Regions from separate parts of the Massilia sp. 01N417 genome, predicted to be linked through region 1. Evidence: predicted binding sites of a transcription regulator. Region 1 holds the regulator's gene; each other region holds the start of a gene.
What was found. Region 1 encodes FNR, which switches genes on or off when oxygen is low (the NO sensors DNR and NnrR bind a similar motif). Its sites were predicted from a motif close to TTGATNNNNATCAA; they were not measured.
Positions count from the first base shown of each region.

Region 2: the regulator FNR is predicted to act here: its motif matches at 2,648-2,661, upstream of AC1DOQ_RS17175 (glycine-rich domain-containing protein).
Region 3: the regulator FNR is predicted to act here: its motif matches at 2,271-2,284, upstream of AC1DOQ_RS14945 (universal stress protein).

Region 1 is NZ_JBFTRS010000026.1:83,153-88,061, reverse strand. Features, by position in the region: gene AC1DOQ_RS23255 (carboxymuconolactone decarboxylase family protein) at 1-40, shown strand, start outside; gene AC1DOQ_RS23250 (cupin domain-containing protein) at 37-450, shown strand; partial or broken gene AC1DOQ_RS23245 (hypothetical protein) at 465-825, shown strand; gene AC1DOQ_RS23240 (EthD family reductase) at 840-1,160, opposite strand; gene AC1DOQ_RS23235 (GNAT family N-acetyltransferase) at 1,185-1,646, opposite strand; gene fnr (fumarate/nitrate reduction transcriptional regulator Fnr) at 1,751-2,521, opposite strand; gene AC1DOQ_RS23225 (cytochrome ubiquinol oxidase subunit I) at 2,720-4,147, shown strand; gene cydB (cytochrome d ubiquinol oxidase subunit II) at 4,162-4,909, shown strand, end outside.
Region 2 is NZ_JBFTRS010000016.1:24,090-28,998, forward strand. Features, by position in the region: gene AC1DOQ_RS17165 (glutamine--tRNA ligase/YqeY domain fusion protein) at 1-500, shown strand, start outside; gene AC1DOQ_RS17170 (sensor histidine kinase) at 653-2,506, shown strand; gene AC1DOQ_RS17175 (glycine-rich domain-containing protein) at 2,872-3,636, shown strand; gene AC1DOQ_RS17180 (hypothetical protein) at 3,711-3,986, opposite strand; gene AC1DOQ_RS17185 (NAD-dependent epimerase/dehydratase family protein) at 4,145-4,909, opposite strand, start outside.
Region 3 is NZ_JBFTRS010000013.1:22,836-27,744, forward strand. Features, by position in the region: gene AC1DOQ_RS14935 (GGDEF domain-containing protein) at 1-857, opposite strand, end outside; gene AC1DOQ_RS14940 (hypothetical protein) at 854-1,312, opposite strand; gene AC1DOQ_RS14945 (universal stress protein) at 1,335-2,171, opposite strand; gene AC1DOQ_RS14950 (bifunctional acetate--CoA ligase family protein/GNAT family N-acetyltransferase) at 2,321-4,909, shown strand, end outside.

The sequences.
Region 1 (4,909 bases):
GGCGATCAGTTTCCGCGCGGTGCCGGCGGCGGTGCAATGATGAAGCGCGCCATTCCCGCCATCTGCCTGGCGCTGCTGTCCATCACGGCGCTTCCCGCCGGCGCACACGGCCCGGAGACGGTCACCCCGCTGTTCAAGCGCGCGCTGCCGAATGTGCCCGGCAAGGCGCTGGTCGCGGTCGAGGTGTCCTTTCCGCCAGGCGCAGCATCGCCGGCGCACACCCATCCGAAGTCAGCCTTCATCTACGCCTACGTGCTGTCCGGCGAAATCGTCAGCGCGGTCGGCGACGAGCAGCCGCGCCTGTACCGGGCGGGAGAAAGCTGGTACGAGGACCCGGGAGCACGCCATACCGTGGCCCGCAACGCCAGCAAGGACAAGCCGGCAAAGCTGCTCGCCGTGTTCGTGACGGACCGGGACGATCGCGAGCTGGTCCTGCCCGCTACCAGGTGAGAGGGGGACCTGCCATGGAAAACAGCGGCATCTGCGGCGTGCGCCTGCCGGACAGCAGGATCGCGCGCGAGATTACCGAGCTCGTCCGCGATACCGAAAGCGATCTGCTATACCAGCATTCGGTGCGCGTCTATTACTGGGGCGCCCTGGCCGGCCGACCAGTTCACGGCGGAAGAGCGCGCCGCCGTGATGGCCGCCCACCCGCGTGGACGGGATTTCGGCCACCGGGTGATCGACGCCTTCTACGAGGGCTTGAGGCAGCGCCCGGACACCACTTTCGGGACCTTCAATGACGATTTCCTCGCCTTCAAGGATCCCGCATTCCAGCGCGGGAACATGTGCAGCATCCTTCTCGGCTCGCGCTGGGAAGGATGAGGCGTGCGCCCGGCTCAGGCCTGGCCGACCACCACCTCGCTGATCTGGACGACCGGCGACTGGTTGGTGTAGTTCGGAATGTCGCCCATGATTTCCTTCGTGTGCGGGCCGAAACCGGCCTGGAAGGCATCGACGGAGTCGCAGAACAGGTGGCCCATGGCGATGTAGGGCGCATCCGACGCCGGCGCACCGCCGGCCATTCCCTTGTCGACGGTGTAGTACCTCAAGGAGTCGCCCATCAACTGCTTGACCATCGGCATGTGCCGGTCCCGGTAGTAGGCGTCGTCGAAACGGGCGTCCGGACCGTTGGGATACATTACGCTCACCTTGATCATCTCTGTCTCCTCGTCGTGGTTGCTTCAGTTCGATTTCGATGCCGGAATTTCGTAAAAACAGATATCGCCATCGCGATTCGCCATTTTCGTGCCGACCTGGTCCAACGCCTTTCGCGCAGCGTCGTTGTCCTTCGGGCAGGTGATGATGAACGAGTCCATTCCGTGTCGCGACGCCAGCTCGCCCAGGGCCTTGATTGCTTCTTTGCTGTGACCTCTGTTCCGGTACGCTGCTTCCACGTATCCCCCGGCGTTGCCGATTTCTCCCACTGCTTCCGGCGCGCCCGGTGCAAAGTGATACCGGCCGACAAGAGCTCCGTCGTCGTCGATGAGGTTGAAGACATAGAGTGGAAGGTGTCGTATCGGATCGAATCGGAACCCTTCCAGATCGAGCCGGGTTCGGCCTTCGTGCAAACTACCAATGTCCTCAAGAAGCCCATGGCGGGATGGCGCGCCCGAGAGTTCTTCAACTAAGTTACTTGTCGTCATGTCGACCTCCGTTTTTGCTTGGCCTACGTCCGGACGACCAGCATGTACCGACTGGCTCTTATTGTCGAGGGGAGCGCCTGAAATACAACTCCCTGGCTGCCTGATCATGCCATCGGACTGCACTGCTCGGTCCCGGCCGCCATCGCCTTCAGCCGCGCCGGTTCCAGCAGGGTCACTTCGCGCTTGTCGACCTGCAGCAGGCCGAGCTTCTTGAAGCGCGACAGCAGGCGGCTGATGCTCTCGATGGTCAGCCCCAGGTAGTTGCCGATGTCTTCGCGCGACATGCGCAGCTGGAAGCTGTTGGCCGCATAGCCGCGCGCGGCGTAACGGGCGGACAGGTTGACCAGGAAGACGGCGAAGCGCTGCTCGGCGCGCATATTGCCGAGCAGGAGCATGACGTTCTGCTCGCGCGTGATTTCCTGGCTCATGATGCGGTGGAAATGGCGCAGCAAGGCCGGCACCTGGCCGAACAGGTCTTCCAGGTTGGTGAAGGGGATCTCGCAGACTTCGCTGTCTTCCAGCGCGACGGCGTCGCAATGGTGGCGGTCGCCGGAAATCGCATCCATGCCCAGCAGTTCGCCGGCCATCTGGAAGCCGGTAATCTGGGCTTCGCCGGCCGCGTTCACCTGGTAGGTCTTGAAGTGGCCGAAGCGCACCGCGTACAGGTTGCGGAAGGGCTCGCCCATCTTGTACAGGGCTTCGTCGCGCTCGAGGCGGCGGCGGCGGCCGATGATCTTGTCGAGGCGGTCGATGTCCGCTTCTTCCAGGCCCATCGGCAGGCACAGCTGGTGCATGCTGCAGGCCGAGCAGCTGGCCTTGAGCGCGGAAACGTTCAGCGGCTTGTCGTCGTTCTGGAAAGAGATGGCCTGGATCATCGGATAAAGGAAGCGAATGGATGTCAATACCTGCGATTATACGGCCACATGCCGGGCTGGCGTCCGTAAAGCCGGGGCTTCTTGACTGCCTGATCATACTCTGTGGCATTTTGAACGCGGCCAGCCATCGCCACGCCGCCAATCGTGCGCGGCTCAGCACGTGCTAGATTCTACACACGACAATAACGGAGGGGACTCATGTTCGGCTTGGCGGCATTGGACCTGGCGCGCCTGCAGTTCGCGTTCACGATGTCGTTCCACATCATGTTCCCGGCCATCACCATTGGCCTGGCCAGCTACCTGGCCGTGCTCGAGCTGTGCTGGCTGAAGACCAAGCGACAAGTCTTCGTCGACCTCTACCACTTCTGGCTGAAGATCTTCGCCGTCAACTTCGGCATGGGCGTGGTCTCCGGCATCGTGATGGCCTACCAGTTCGGCACCAACTGGAGCTATTTCTCCGAATACGCCGGCGCCATCACCGGGCCGCTGCTGGCCTACGAAGTGCTCACCGCCTTCTTCCTGGAGGCCGGCTTCCTCGGCGTGATGCTGTTCGGCTGGACCAAGGTCGGCCCCGGGCTGCACTTCCTCGCCACCTGCATGGTCGCGCTCGGTACACTCATTTCCGCCACCTGGATCCTCGGTTCGAACAGCTGGATGCAGACGCCGCAGGGCTACGACATCGTCAACGGCCGCATGGTGCCGGTCGACTGGTTCAGGATCGTCTTCAATCCCTCCTTCCCCTACCGGCTGGTGCACATGTCGATCGCGGCCTTCCTGTCGACCGCGCTGTTCGTCGGCAGCTCCGCGGCCTGGCATTTGCTCAAGGGGCGGGGGAACGAGGCGGTGCGCACCATGCTGTCGATGGCGATGTGGATGGTGCTGATCGTGGCGCCCATCCAGGCGGTGGTCGGCGACATGCATGGCCTGAACACCCTGAAGCACCAGCCGGCCAAGATCGCCGCCCTCGAGGGACATTGGGAAAACGAGGGCGACAAGCCCCTGCCACTTTTGCTGTTCGGCATTCCCAGCATGAAGGACGAAGAAACCAAGTTCGCCATCGGCATCCCGCGCGTGGGCAGCTGGATCCTGACCCATACCTGGGGCGGCCAGATCAAGGGTTTGAAGGAATTCCCGCGCGACCAGCGGCCGAATTCCCTGATCGTCTTCTGGAGTTTCCGCGTGATGGTGGGCCTGGGCCTCCTGATGATCGCGCTGGGCGCCTGGGGCGTGTGGCTACGCTTCAGGAAGCGCCTGTTCGACAGCCGCGGCTTCCTGCGCATGGCCATGTGGATGGGACCGGCGGGCCTGGTGGCGGTGCTGGCCGGCTGGATCACCACCGAGGCCGGGCGCCAGCCCTGGATCGTCTATGGCGTGCTGCGCACCGCCGACGGCGCCTCGAAGATCGAAGCCGGGCCGGTGGCGCTGAGCCTGGCGCTGTTCGTGGTCTCCTACTTTTTCGTGTTCGGGGTCGGCATCGCCTACGTGCTGAGGCTGGTGCGCAAGGGGCCGCAGGCCTTCGATACCACCCGCATTCCGCAGGGCGGGCCGGGCAGGGGACGGACCCCGGCGCGGCCGCTGTCGGTGCCGGAAGCGAGCGCCTCCGTCAACGAAGACAACATGACTTGAAGATGGGCATCGACATGGACATCGACATCACCGCGGTCTGGGCCGGCATCATCTTCTTCTCCGTGTTCATGTACGTGATCCTGGACGGCTTCGACCTCGGCATCGGCATGCTGTATCCCTTCGTCCCGTCCAGGCGCGACCGCGACGCGATGATGAATTCGGTGGCGCCGATCTGGGACGGCAACGAAACCTGGCTGGTGCTGGGCGGGGAGGGGCTGCTGGCCGCCTTCCCGGTCGCCTACGCGGTGATCCTGCCGGGCCTCTACCTGCCGCTGATCTTCATGCTGCTGGGCCTGATCTTCCGCGGCGTCGCCTTCGAATTCCGCTTCAAGGCGAACGACCGCGAACGGCCGGTCTGGGACCTGGCCTTCATCGGCGGTTCGATGACGGCGGCCTTCTTCCAGGGCGTGGCGCTGGGCGCTTTCCTGTCCGGGATCCCGGTGTCGGGACGCAGCTTTGCCGGCGGGCCGCTCGACTGGTTCGCGCCGTTTCCGCTGGCGGCCGGCCTTGGCGTGATGATCGCCTATGCCTTGCTGGGCGCGACCTGGCTGGTGATGAAGACCGAGGGCGAGCTGCAGCGCCGCATGGTCGCCCTGGCGCGGCCCTTCGCCCTGCTGCTGCTGGCGGCGGTGGTGGTGGTCAGCATCTGGACCCCGCTGTCCCAGCACCAGGTGGCCGAGCGCTGGTTCAGCTTCCCGAACCTGCTGATCCTGTCGCCGGTGCCGCTGCTGGTGGCCGGGTCGGCGTTCTGGCTGCTGTGGT
Region 2 (4,909 bases), on a different contig from region 1:
TGGAAGTCCCGACCAAGGGCTACCACCGCTTCAGCCCGCCGACCGCCGACAAGCCGGGTTCGCGCGTGCGCCTGAAGTATGGCTTCGTGGCCGAGTGCACCGGCTTCGACAAGGACGCGGACGGCAATGTGACCGCGGTGCACGTGAACTATTTCGAGGATTCGAAATCGGGCACCCCGGGCGCCGACAATTACAAGGTCAAGGGCAACATCACCTGGGTCAGCGCCGCCCACGCGCTCGAGGCCGAGGTACGCCTGTACGACCGCCTGTTCAGCGACCCGAATCCGGACGCCGGCGGCCGCGACTTCAAGGAATTGCTGAACCCGAACGCGCTGGAAACCGTCACCGCCTACCTGGAGCCGGGCCTGAAGTCGGCCGAAGCGGAACAGCGCTTCCAGTTCGAGCGCCACGGCTACTTCGTGGCCGACCGCGTCGATTCCCGGCCGGGCAAGCCGGTGTTCAACCGCGTGACCACGCTGAAGGATAGCTGGGGCAAGTAAGCCCTGCGCCGGCGGCCGACCGTGCCGCCTCCGCCGAAGCCCGGTTCCTGCCGGGCTTTTTTTTTCTTGGCGGCCACAACTAGTCGAACAGCTAGGTACGCCCTGGCGCCAAAGACCGTAAGTTGCAGCTGGTTACTATTCAGGGATGGCCGATGTCGAGGGTACTGAGAGACGCATTTTCGGTTACCCGGTTCTCGTTCTGGACCGGACTGCTGCTATCGTCCCTGATCGGCGGCATCGCCCACCTGTTCACGGCGCGTTCGATCGAGAGCGATGCCCAGCAGCGCTTTTTCAACCACTGCAAGTACGCCCAGAGCGTGATCGCAGTCCGGATCAAGTCCTATACCGACCTGCTGCGCGCCAGCGCCAGCACCCTGCAGAGCGCCGACACCGTGACGCAGCGCCTGTTCCACGATTACGTGAACGGCCTGAACCTGGCACGGGATTATCCCGCCCTCGACTTCATCAATTTCGCCGTGTACGTCCGCGCGAGCGAGCGCCAGGACTTCGTGCGCCGTTTGCGCGCCGAAAAGAGCGCGCTCGGGGCACGCGCCGCCCAACTGGACATCGTGCCGCCGAATACCCGGCCAGCCTATCTTCCGGTTGCCTATATCGAGCCGCAGGGGCAGCTGTCCGGCATGTACGGGTATGACCTGATGAGCAATCCCTATTTCGGCGACATGTTGTCGCGGGAGCGGGACGAAGGCACGGTGCAGGCCTCCGGCACGCCGATCCCGGTGCTGTCCCGTCCGAACGATGTCTACCTCGGCATGCGCATGCCCGTCTACCGGGCAGGCTTGCGGCGCGACAGCGTCGCGCAGCGCCGTACCGCCTACCTCGGATCGATCGGGATTGCCTTCAGCGTCACCAAGCTGCTGAAAGGGGTGATGGAAGAAATCTCGGTGCCGAACCTGAGGATGACCCTGTACGAGACCGGCCCCCATGTGGACGACGAAGCCGGCGACGATCCGGGGCGCAAGATGACGCTGTACGACAGCCAGGGCACCCTCGAGCGTCCCAGCCCTCCGCTCGACACCAGGCACGACCTGTTCACGGTGACCCTGCCGCTGGATTTCAACGGCCGTCCGTGGACGACCGTGTTCAGCGTGCCCAAGTCCGCCTTGTACACCGACTTCGACGTGCATTATCCGAACCTGATGATGGCTTTCGGTTTTCTCGGTTCGATGCTGTTGTTTGCGCTGGTGCAGACCCTGACGTCGTCGCGCCGCGCCGCGCTGGAACTGGCGAAGGAGATGACCAGCGAACTGCGCGAGAGCCAGAACAAGCTGCAGCTGTCGCACCAGAAGCTGCGCCGCCTTGCCGATCATGCCTACCAGATCAAGGAGCTGGAACGCAAACGCATCGCGCGCGAGATCCACGACGATCTCGGCCAGAACCTGCTGGCGCTGCGCATCGAAGGCGAGATGCTGGCCGCCCGCACCAAGTCAAGCCATCGCCACCTGCATGGACGCGCGCGCGAGACGCTGCAGCAGATCGATACCATCATCAAGAGCGTACGCCAGATCATCAACGACCTGCGCCCCACCGTGCTCGACCTCGGCCTGTCGGCTGCCGTCGAGTGGCAGGTCAACCAGTTCGAACGGCGCACCGGCATCCCCTGCGAGCTGCGCAACGAGCAGGGGGAGATCGCCCTGCCCGACCACTGCGCAACCGCATTTTTCCGCATCCTGCAGGAATCGCTGACCAATGTCGTGCGCCATGCGAACGCGACCAGGGTCTGGGTCGAGCTGAGCCTGAACGACGGCTGGCTGTCGCTCATGGTGCGGGATAACGGTTGCGGCCTGCCGCCGGGCGGACATCTCAAGTCCGGGTCCTTCGGCCTGGTCGGCATCGAGGAACGCGTCATCATCCTCGGCGGCACCTGTGCCGTGTTCAGCAAGCCCGGCGGCGGCACCACGGTGACGGTGTCGGCGCCGGTCGTGAACGCATGCGAGCATGTCCTGCAGGACCACCAGGAGCACGGCGCCGGTTCGGCCGTCATCTGAAGCAACCGGCGCCGATGCAGGCCGGTTCATCGCCCTCTTCCCTTTCTTCTCCGCCCAAGTCCCCGGCTCTGTATTTGCCATCGCGCACGGTTTTGCGCTGATCGATGCACAGCGGTTCCCGCTTTAGTACACCATTCCTCTTTGATAAATGTCAAATGAAAAACCAAAAACTTTAACATATATCAAAGCCTAAGCTTATTTCCTAAATTACATTAATCACATGCAGCGCACATCAAGAAGTCTGAAAATGCTGCCAAAAATCATCATGCACGATTGATAAATAGTTTAGCAGTTGCAACAGATGGAATTACAATGCGACAAGGGAAGCTGTTCAAAACATGCTGTCAATACATTTGAGGATGATCATGAACGCCAACGACCTGTTCAAAGCAGTGACCGAGCTCGACCTGGAACCGATCAAGATGAAGCTGATGCACGTCGAATCGGGAGAAGGCTGGAGCCTGGAGAAAGTCAACGCTGTAGAAAAGGAATACCGGCGCTTCCTGTGCCTGATGAAGCTGTTTCCTGAAGAAGATACCGCGCCGCTGGCCGATGTCGATACGTTCTGGCACTACCACATCCTCGATACCATGAAGTACGCCACCGACTGCGAGCGCGTGTTCGGCTACTTCCTGCACCACTATCCCTACGTCGGCATGGACGGCACCGAAGAAGACGAACAGTTCCGCCTCGACAGCGGCGACCGCATGCGCGACCTGTACGAAGCCACCTTCGGCGAGGCCTATCCGGGATCGTTTGTGGAAGCCGCCGAAGCGACCGCCTTCTGCGCAGGACCGTCGCGTGACAAGCTGAAAGCACGCGCCACCGAGGTCGCCTTCTGCGCCGGACCGTCGCGGGACAGGCTGAAAGCACGCGCCACCGAGGTCGCCTTCTGCGCCGGACCCTCGCGCGACAGGCTGAAAGCACGCGCCATCGACGTCGCCTTCTGCGCCGGACCGTCGCGTGACAAGCTGAAAGCAATCGGTACGAACGTCTCCAGCGAGATCGCCTTCTGTGCAGGCCCCTCGCGGGACAAGCTGAAAGCACGCGCCACCGGCATCTCCAGCGCCGTCGCCTTCTGCGCAGGCCCATCGCGCGACAGGCTGCAAGCCGAAGCCTGCCACCAATGACATTACCTTGATCCGGCCTTCCGCGCCGGATCTTCGCCGGGACGGGTTTTCGAGCCGGCCCGGCTTCCGGCGTATCAGGCCGCGGCAGCCCCGGAACCGGACTCGCCGCCGGCCCGCACCATCAGCGCGCGCAGTTCGCGAATGCTGTAATCGGACACCTCGTGCATGCGCAGCAGGATGGTCGCGCCGATCGGCAGCGTGTTATGGCGGATCTTGCTGATCACCGGCGGTGCGACTTCGAGCACGCGCGACAGCGCGGCGTCGTTCTTGAGCCTGAGTTTGTTGATGACGGCGTCGAGAACCCGGTTCGGGTCGTAGACGGAACCCTCCGGTATCCTTCTGATGGGCATGGTCTTCTTTCTAAAATAACAATCCGTGGGATATTCTTCACAACCCGCATAGGGTCGCGAAAAATCCGATAGTTTTGGGGTATGGGTAGTATTTATATGGCTGCGAAGCAGCTACCCCGAATGATACACGGACCAGTTATCTTTTGCTTAAGAGCACCTTATTTCGCCATTTCCCGCACCGCCACCTCGACCCGCGGATGGTGCAGCCGGGCCCGCAATTCGCGCTCGATGCGGCGGTTGTCGAGCCGGCGCGACTCCGACATGAAGGACAGCAGCATCGGCGAGACCGCCTTTTCCAGCTCGGCGCGCGGCAGGCGTGGCGGGCGCGGCAGTCCGAAGGCGTCGGCCACCAGGTCGAAGTAGTCGCCCATCTTCATATGGGTATCGTCGCTGGCGTTGTAGGCGCGGCCGGGCCGGGCCCGGAACAGGGCCAGCAGGGCCAGGCGGGCGAGATCGTCGGCGTGGATGTGGTTGGTGTAGACGTCGTCCGCCGCCGCCAGCGCGGGCGTGCCCTGGCGCAGCCTCTCGAGCGGCAGGCGCTCCGCCGCATAGATGCCGGGTGCGCGCAGGATGGACACCCGTCCGCCCGTGCCGACGGCCCAGGCGCGCAGCACCTGTTCGGCGTCGACACGGCGCCGGGCGCGGGCGTTGCGGGCGGCGCGCGGCGCGGTCTCGTCGATCAGGGCCCCTCCGCGATCGCCATAAACGCCGGAGGTGCTGATATAAACCACATGGGTCCCCTCGGGTAGAATGGCGGTCAAATTTCGCGTGCGCAAATCCAGGGCGCCCTGCCGCGGCGGCGGCGCCAGGTGCACGACCCATGGCGCCAGCCGCGCCAGGCGGCGCAGCGTGTCCGGCCGGTCGAGATCGGCCACGATGGGAATCGCCCCCGCGGCCCGCAGCTCGGCACGGCGCGCCGGCTG
Region 3 (4,909 bases), on a different contig from region 1:
ACTCGGCCGACGTAATCGCTGGCACGCAAGGTATTCATGCAGGTGGCGACGAGGGCGCGGATCACGGCGTCTCCCGCGGCATGGCCGTAGGTATCGTTGACGCGCTTGAAATGATCGATATCGAGCATCGCGACGGCGAGGGCATGGCCATGGCGCTGCGCCAGCGACAGGTCGTGCCGGGCCAGTTCGGTCAGGTAAGCGCGTGACAGCGCGCCGCTCAGGTTGTCGTAGCGGCATGCGCTCAGAAGTTTTCGTTCGCGCAGCCACGCTTCGCGGCGGACGCGAAGGGACGCCATGCCGAGCATGATGGCCAGCGCGGGCGCCGCAATGCACGCGATCCAGATGGCGAACGCGGCCGCGGAGGGCAGCATCAAGGCGCCGAGAGCGCCATACAACAGTGCGGGAGATGCGAGTATCCGCAGGCATTGCCTCGGGCGCGGCTCCAGCAGGCCGGCGGCCACCATCCAGAAGAAGAGGGTCGGCATCGCTTCCAGTACTCCATCTCCCAAGGGATGGACGCTGACGGCAAGCGCCACGGCATGGAGGAAATAAACGAAAGACGCGCGGCCGGTCGGGGAGGGACCGGAACGGGGCATCCGGTAAGTGAAGGACGCGGTGGCGACCAGCGCCAGCCGTATGACCAGGCTGCCAGGCGATTGTCCCGTTCCGAGGAGATAGCTCCACAAGCCGGCGCCCAGCACGGCAATGCCGAACACCGCGCAGAAGCCCGGTAGCAGACGTCTCAGGTAGCGGTCGGAGCGGCGCTCGAACAGGCGCGACAGGTCGAGCGGCGACGGCAGCGTGGCGTGTGATGGCGGCGCCGGCGCCAGCGCCAGCGCTTCGTCTGCCTTGTTCATCGCCGGCGCCGCGGCTGTCGTAGCCGCGCCGGAATGGCGTCCTTGCGTTCGGCGGCGAAACGGCAGCGCAGGCGTAACGGGCGAGGCATGCCGGCACGTGCCAGTACCGCCGACAGGCGATGCAGCGAGAGCACGACCGCGAGAGCTGCGGCGATCTGCCGGCCCGTCTCTGCATCTCCGCGTTCGACTCGCGACGCGACCCGGTGCAGGGAGCACAGGATCATCGCGTTTTCGGCCCGCCGTTCGTGCAAGTGACGGTCTCCCAGCAGTTCGAGCAGCAGCTCCTCGTGGCGCAGCCCGGCTTCGACAGCGGCGACCATCGAAGGAAACCCGCGGACGAAAGCGGCGTCCGGCTGCTTCATGATCTCTCGGATCTGGAAGACGAGTTCCGTGTGCAGGTGCCGCAGGGCGGCGCGAACGGGACGTACCCTGTGGGTGCTGGTGGACAGGATCATGATGGCTTGCCTGAAATGCTCGCTAGTGGGAAAGAAACACCGGAAGATGAGCCCAGCGTAATACCGTTGTCGTGATCCCTTCGGTCAAGGCTTCGCGCACGCGTGAGTGCCCGTACGCACCCATGACGATCAGGTCCGCATCGGCATCGACCGCTGCCGCCAGGATCGACATGCCGGGGTCGTCGGACCGAGTTTTGCGGCAGGTGTCGGCAGTGACACCGTGCCGTTCCAGCCAGGCCGCAAGCGCCGTGCATGCTTCGTGCTCGAGACAGGTCGCGGGGAGCTGGGTGCCGATCCCCAGCACGGTGGCATGACGCGCCTGCCTGAGGAGTGGCAGGGCGGCGGCCACCGCGCGCATCGCGCCGGCGCTGCCGTCCCAGGCAACCACGACCTCGCCATCGAGGCGAGGAGAATATCTCGAGCCGGGCATGACCAGCGCCGGATGTCCTCCTTCCAGCAACACCCGTTCCGGCAGGTCGGTCGGGCTCAGGGGATCGATCACCATGCGGTCGGGTTGTCCGAGCACGGCAAGATTGCAATAACGTGCGGCGAGCGGCAGGCCGCCGTCGGCATCGTCGTCGATCAGCCTTGCTTCGAAAGACGAGACGTCTTCCTGTCGCGCCAGCAGAGAGAAGCGGTCGAGCGCCTGCAGGGCTTCGGCGCGCAAGGTCTGGCAGCGCGCGGCAAGCGGGCCGCGGCCGGCAGCCAGTACTTCCGGCGGCAGGAAACGCGAGATACCCGTCGTTGCCGCGCCGATCAGGTGGGCGCCGAACCGACGCGCAAGAAGCGCCGCGCAATGGATGCGCGAGGGCGCGCCGTCGCCAAGGTCGACATGCACGAGGATCGACTTGTAGCTCATGGGCTGCTCCGGTGGGGAAGTGCACAAGGTCGAGCCTAATCCGAGGCATTGTGCATGTCTACGACGAAGGCGGCTTTAGCACAATTAACTAGTCATATTTTGACTTGAGTCAAAAATTTGGCGGTCGATCCCGCTAGGCTTTGCGGAACATGAACGAATCGGAACGAGACGCCAAGATGAGCATACGCAACCTCGAGTATTTCTTTCGTCCGCAATCCATCGCGGTGATAGGCGCTTCGAACCGGCCTGGCAGCGTCGGCGCTACGGTTCTGGCCAACCTCGTCAGTGCAGGCTTTCCCGGCCCGATCTGGCCCGTCAATCCCAGGCACCGGCGGCTCGAGGGTCTGCCGGTGGTTCGTGACGCCGCCGACCTGCCGGGAGCGCCGGAACTGGCGGTCATCTGCACCCCTGCCGCGACGGTGCCGGCAATCGTCGCCAGCCTCGGCCGGCTCGGTTGCCGTGCCGCGGTCGTACTCAGCGCCGGGCTCGATGCCACGGGTGGCGATGGCCGCAGCCTGCGCCAGGCCATGCTGGACGCTGCCCGGCCGCATCTGCTGCGCCTGCTCGGACCGAACTGCGTCGGCCTGCTGGTCCCCGGCAGCGCGCTGAATGCCAGCTTCGCCCCGGTGGCGGCGCTGCCGGGACGGATTGCCTTCGTGGCGCAGTCGGGTGCGCTGGTAACCGCGGTGCTGGATTGGGCGCGAGCCCGCCGGATCGGGTTCTCCTGTTTCGTGTCGCTCGGCGACGGCAGCGACGTCGACTTCGGCGACCTGCTGGATTACCTGGCGGACGACAACGGTACCGATGCCATCCTGCTGTATGCGGAGAGCGTACGTCAGGCCCGCAAGTTCATGTCGGCGGCACGCCGCGCCGCGCGCGCCAAGCCGGTTGTGATCGTGAAAGCAGGCAGGGTCGCCGAGGCGGCGCATGCGGCGTTCAGCCACACCGGCGCGCTTGCCGGTTCCGACCTCGTCTACGACGCCGCGATCCGCCGTGCCGGCATGTTGAGGGTCCATACCACCGAGGAACTCTTCGATGCGGCCGCGATGCTGTCCCAGCCGCGCCGGCCGTCAGGGCCGCGCCTGGCGATCCTGACGAACGGGGGTGGCCCCGGCGTGATGGCGACCGATGCCCTGATCGAGGGGGGAGGGCAGCTTGCCCGGCTGGGGACCGCGACCCTGGAGCGTCTTTCGATGGATCTGCCCCCGACCTGGTCACGGGGCAACCCGGTCGACGTCATCGGTGACGCGCCGGTGGAGCGCTACCGGCTGGCACTGGCAGCCCTGCTCGAAGAGCCCGGCGCCGACGCCGTGCTCCTGATTCATGCTCCGACCGCCATCGTGCCGAGCGACGCCATCGCGCGCGCGCTGTTGCCGCTGCTGCGCGCAGCCAGGCGTCCGGTGCTGTGCTGCTGGATGGGCGGCGCCAGCGTCGAGCAGGCGCGCGGCTTGTGTGCGGACGCCGGCCTGCCGGTGTTCGATACGCCGGAAGAAGCCGTGCGCGGCTTCCTGCAGCTGCTTGCCTATCAGCGCAACCAACAACTGCTGATGCAGGTTCCCGCGGCCGGGACCATGGTGCCGCCGGACCGCCGGGCTGCCCGGGGCCGCGTCGAGGCGCTCCTGGCCCAGGGAAGCGCCAGGGTCGGCGAAGCCGACGCCAAGGCGATTCTCGCCGCCTATGGCATCCCGGTGGTGCGGACCGAGGTGGTGTCCGATCCGGTGGAGGCAGTGCGGGCGGCCGGCCGGATCGGCTATCCGGTGGCGCTGAAGATTCTTTCGCCGGACATCGCGCACAAGAGCGATGTCGGCGGTGTGGCGCTCGACCTCGCCGATGGACCAGCCCTCGAAGGTGCCGCCGCGGCCATGCTCGCGCGGGTACGCCATCTCCTGCCGGAAGCGCGCCTGGACGGCTTCACGGTACAGGCGATGGCGAGGCGGCCGCGGGCCCATGAACTCATCGCCGGCGTCAGCACGGATCCCCTGTTCGGGCCGGTCGTCCTGTTCGGCCAGGGCGGCGTTGCGGTCGAGGTGACGGGCGACCAGGCGATCGCGCTGCCGCCCTTGAACCGCATACTGGCCGCGGACCTCGTCGGGCGTACCCGGATCGCGCGCCTGCTGGCGGGCTTTCGCGATTACCCTGCGGCCGACATGGAGGCACTCTACGATGTGCTGGTAAGGATCGGCCAGATGATCGCGGACTTGCCGGAGCTGGCCGAGCTCGACATCAATCCCCTGCTGGCGGGCGCCGACGGCGTGATCGCGCTGGATGCGCGCATGCGGCTCGCGCCCGTGCCGCCAGGGCAGGATCCGCTGGCCAGGCTGGCGATCCTGCCTTATCCGGACCGCCTGGAGCGGCAGGTCGAAACGCCCCTGGGAACGCTGACCCTGCGTCCGATACGACCCGAAGATGCGCCGGCGCACCAGGAATTCTTCCACGCGCTGAGTCCGGAAGACGTGCATTTCAGGATGTTCGGTGCGATGCGGGAGCTGCCGGCAGCCCAGCTGGCGCGTTTCACCCAGATCGACTATGCGCGTGAAATGGCCTTCATCGCCACCCGGCCGCAAGACGGCCGCGACGAAACGCTGGGCGTGGTGCGGGTCGTGATCGATCCCGACGATGTGGAAGGCGAGTTCGCCATCGCCATACGCTCGGCGCTGAAGGGCCAGGGCCTGGGCGGCCTGCTGATGGACTGCCTGATCGATTATTGCCGCGAGCACGGCCTTGTCCGGTTGCGCGGC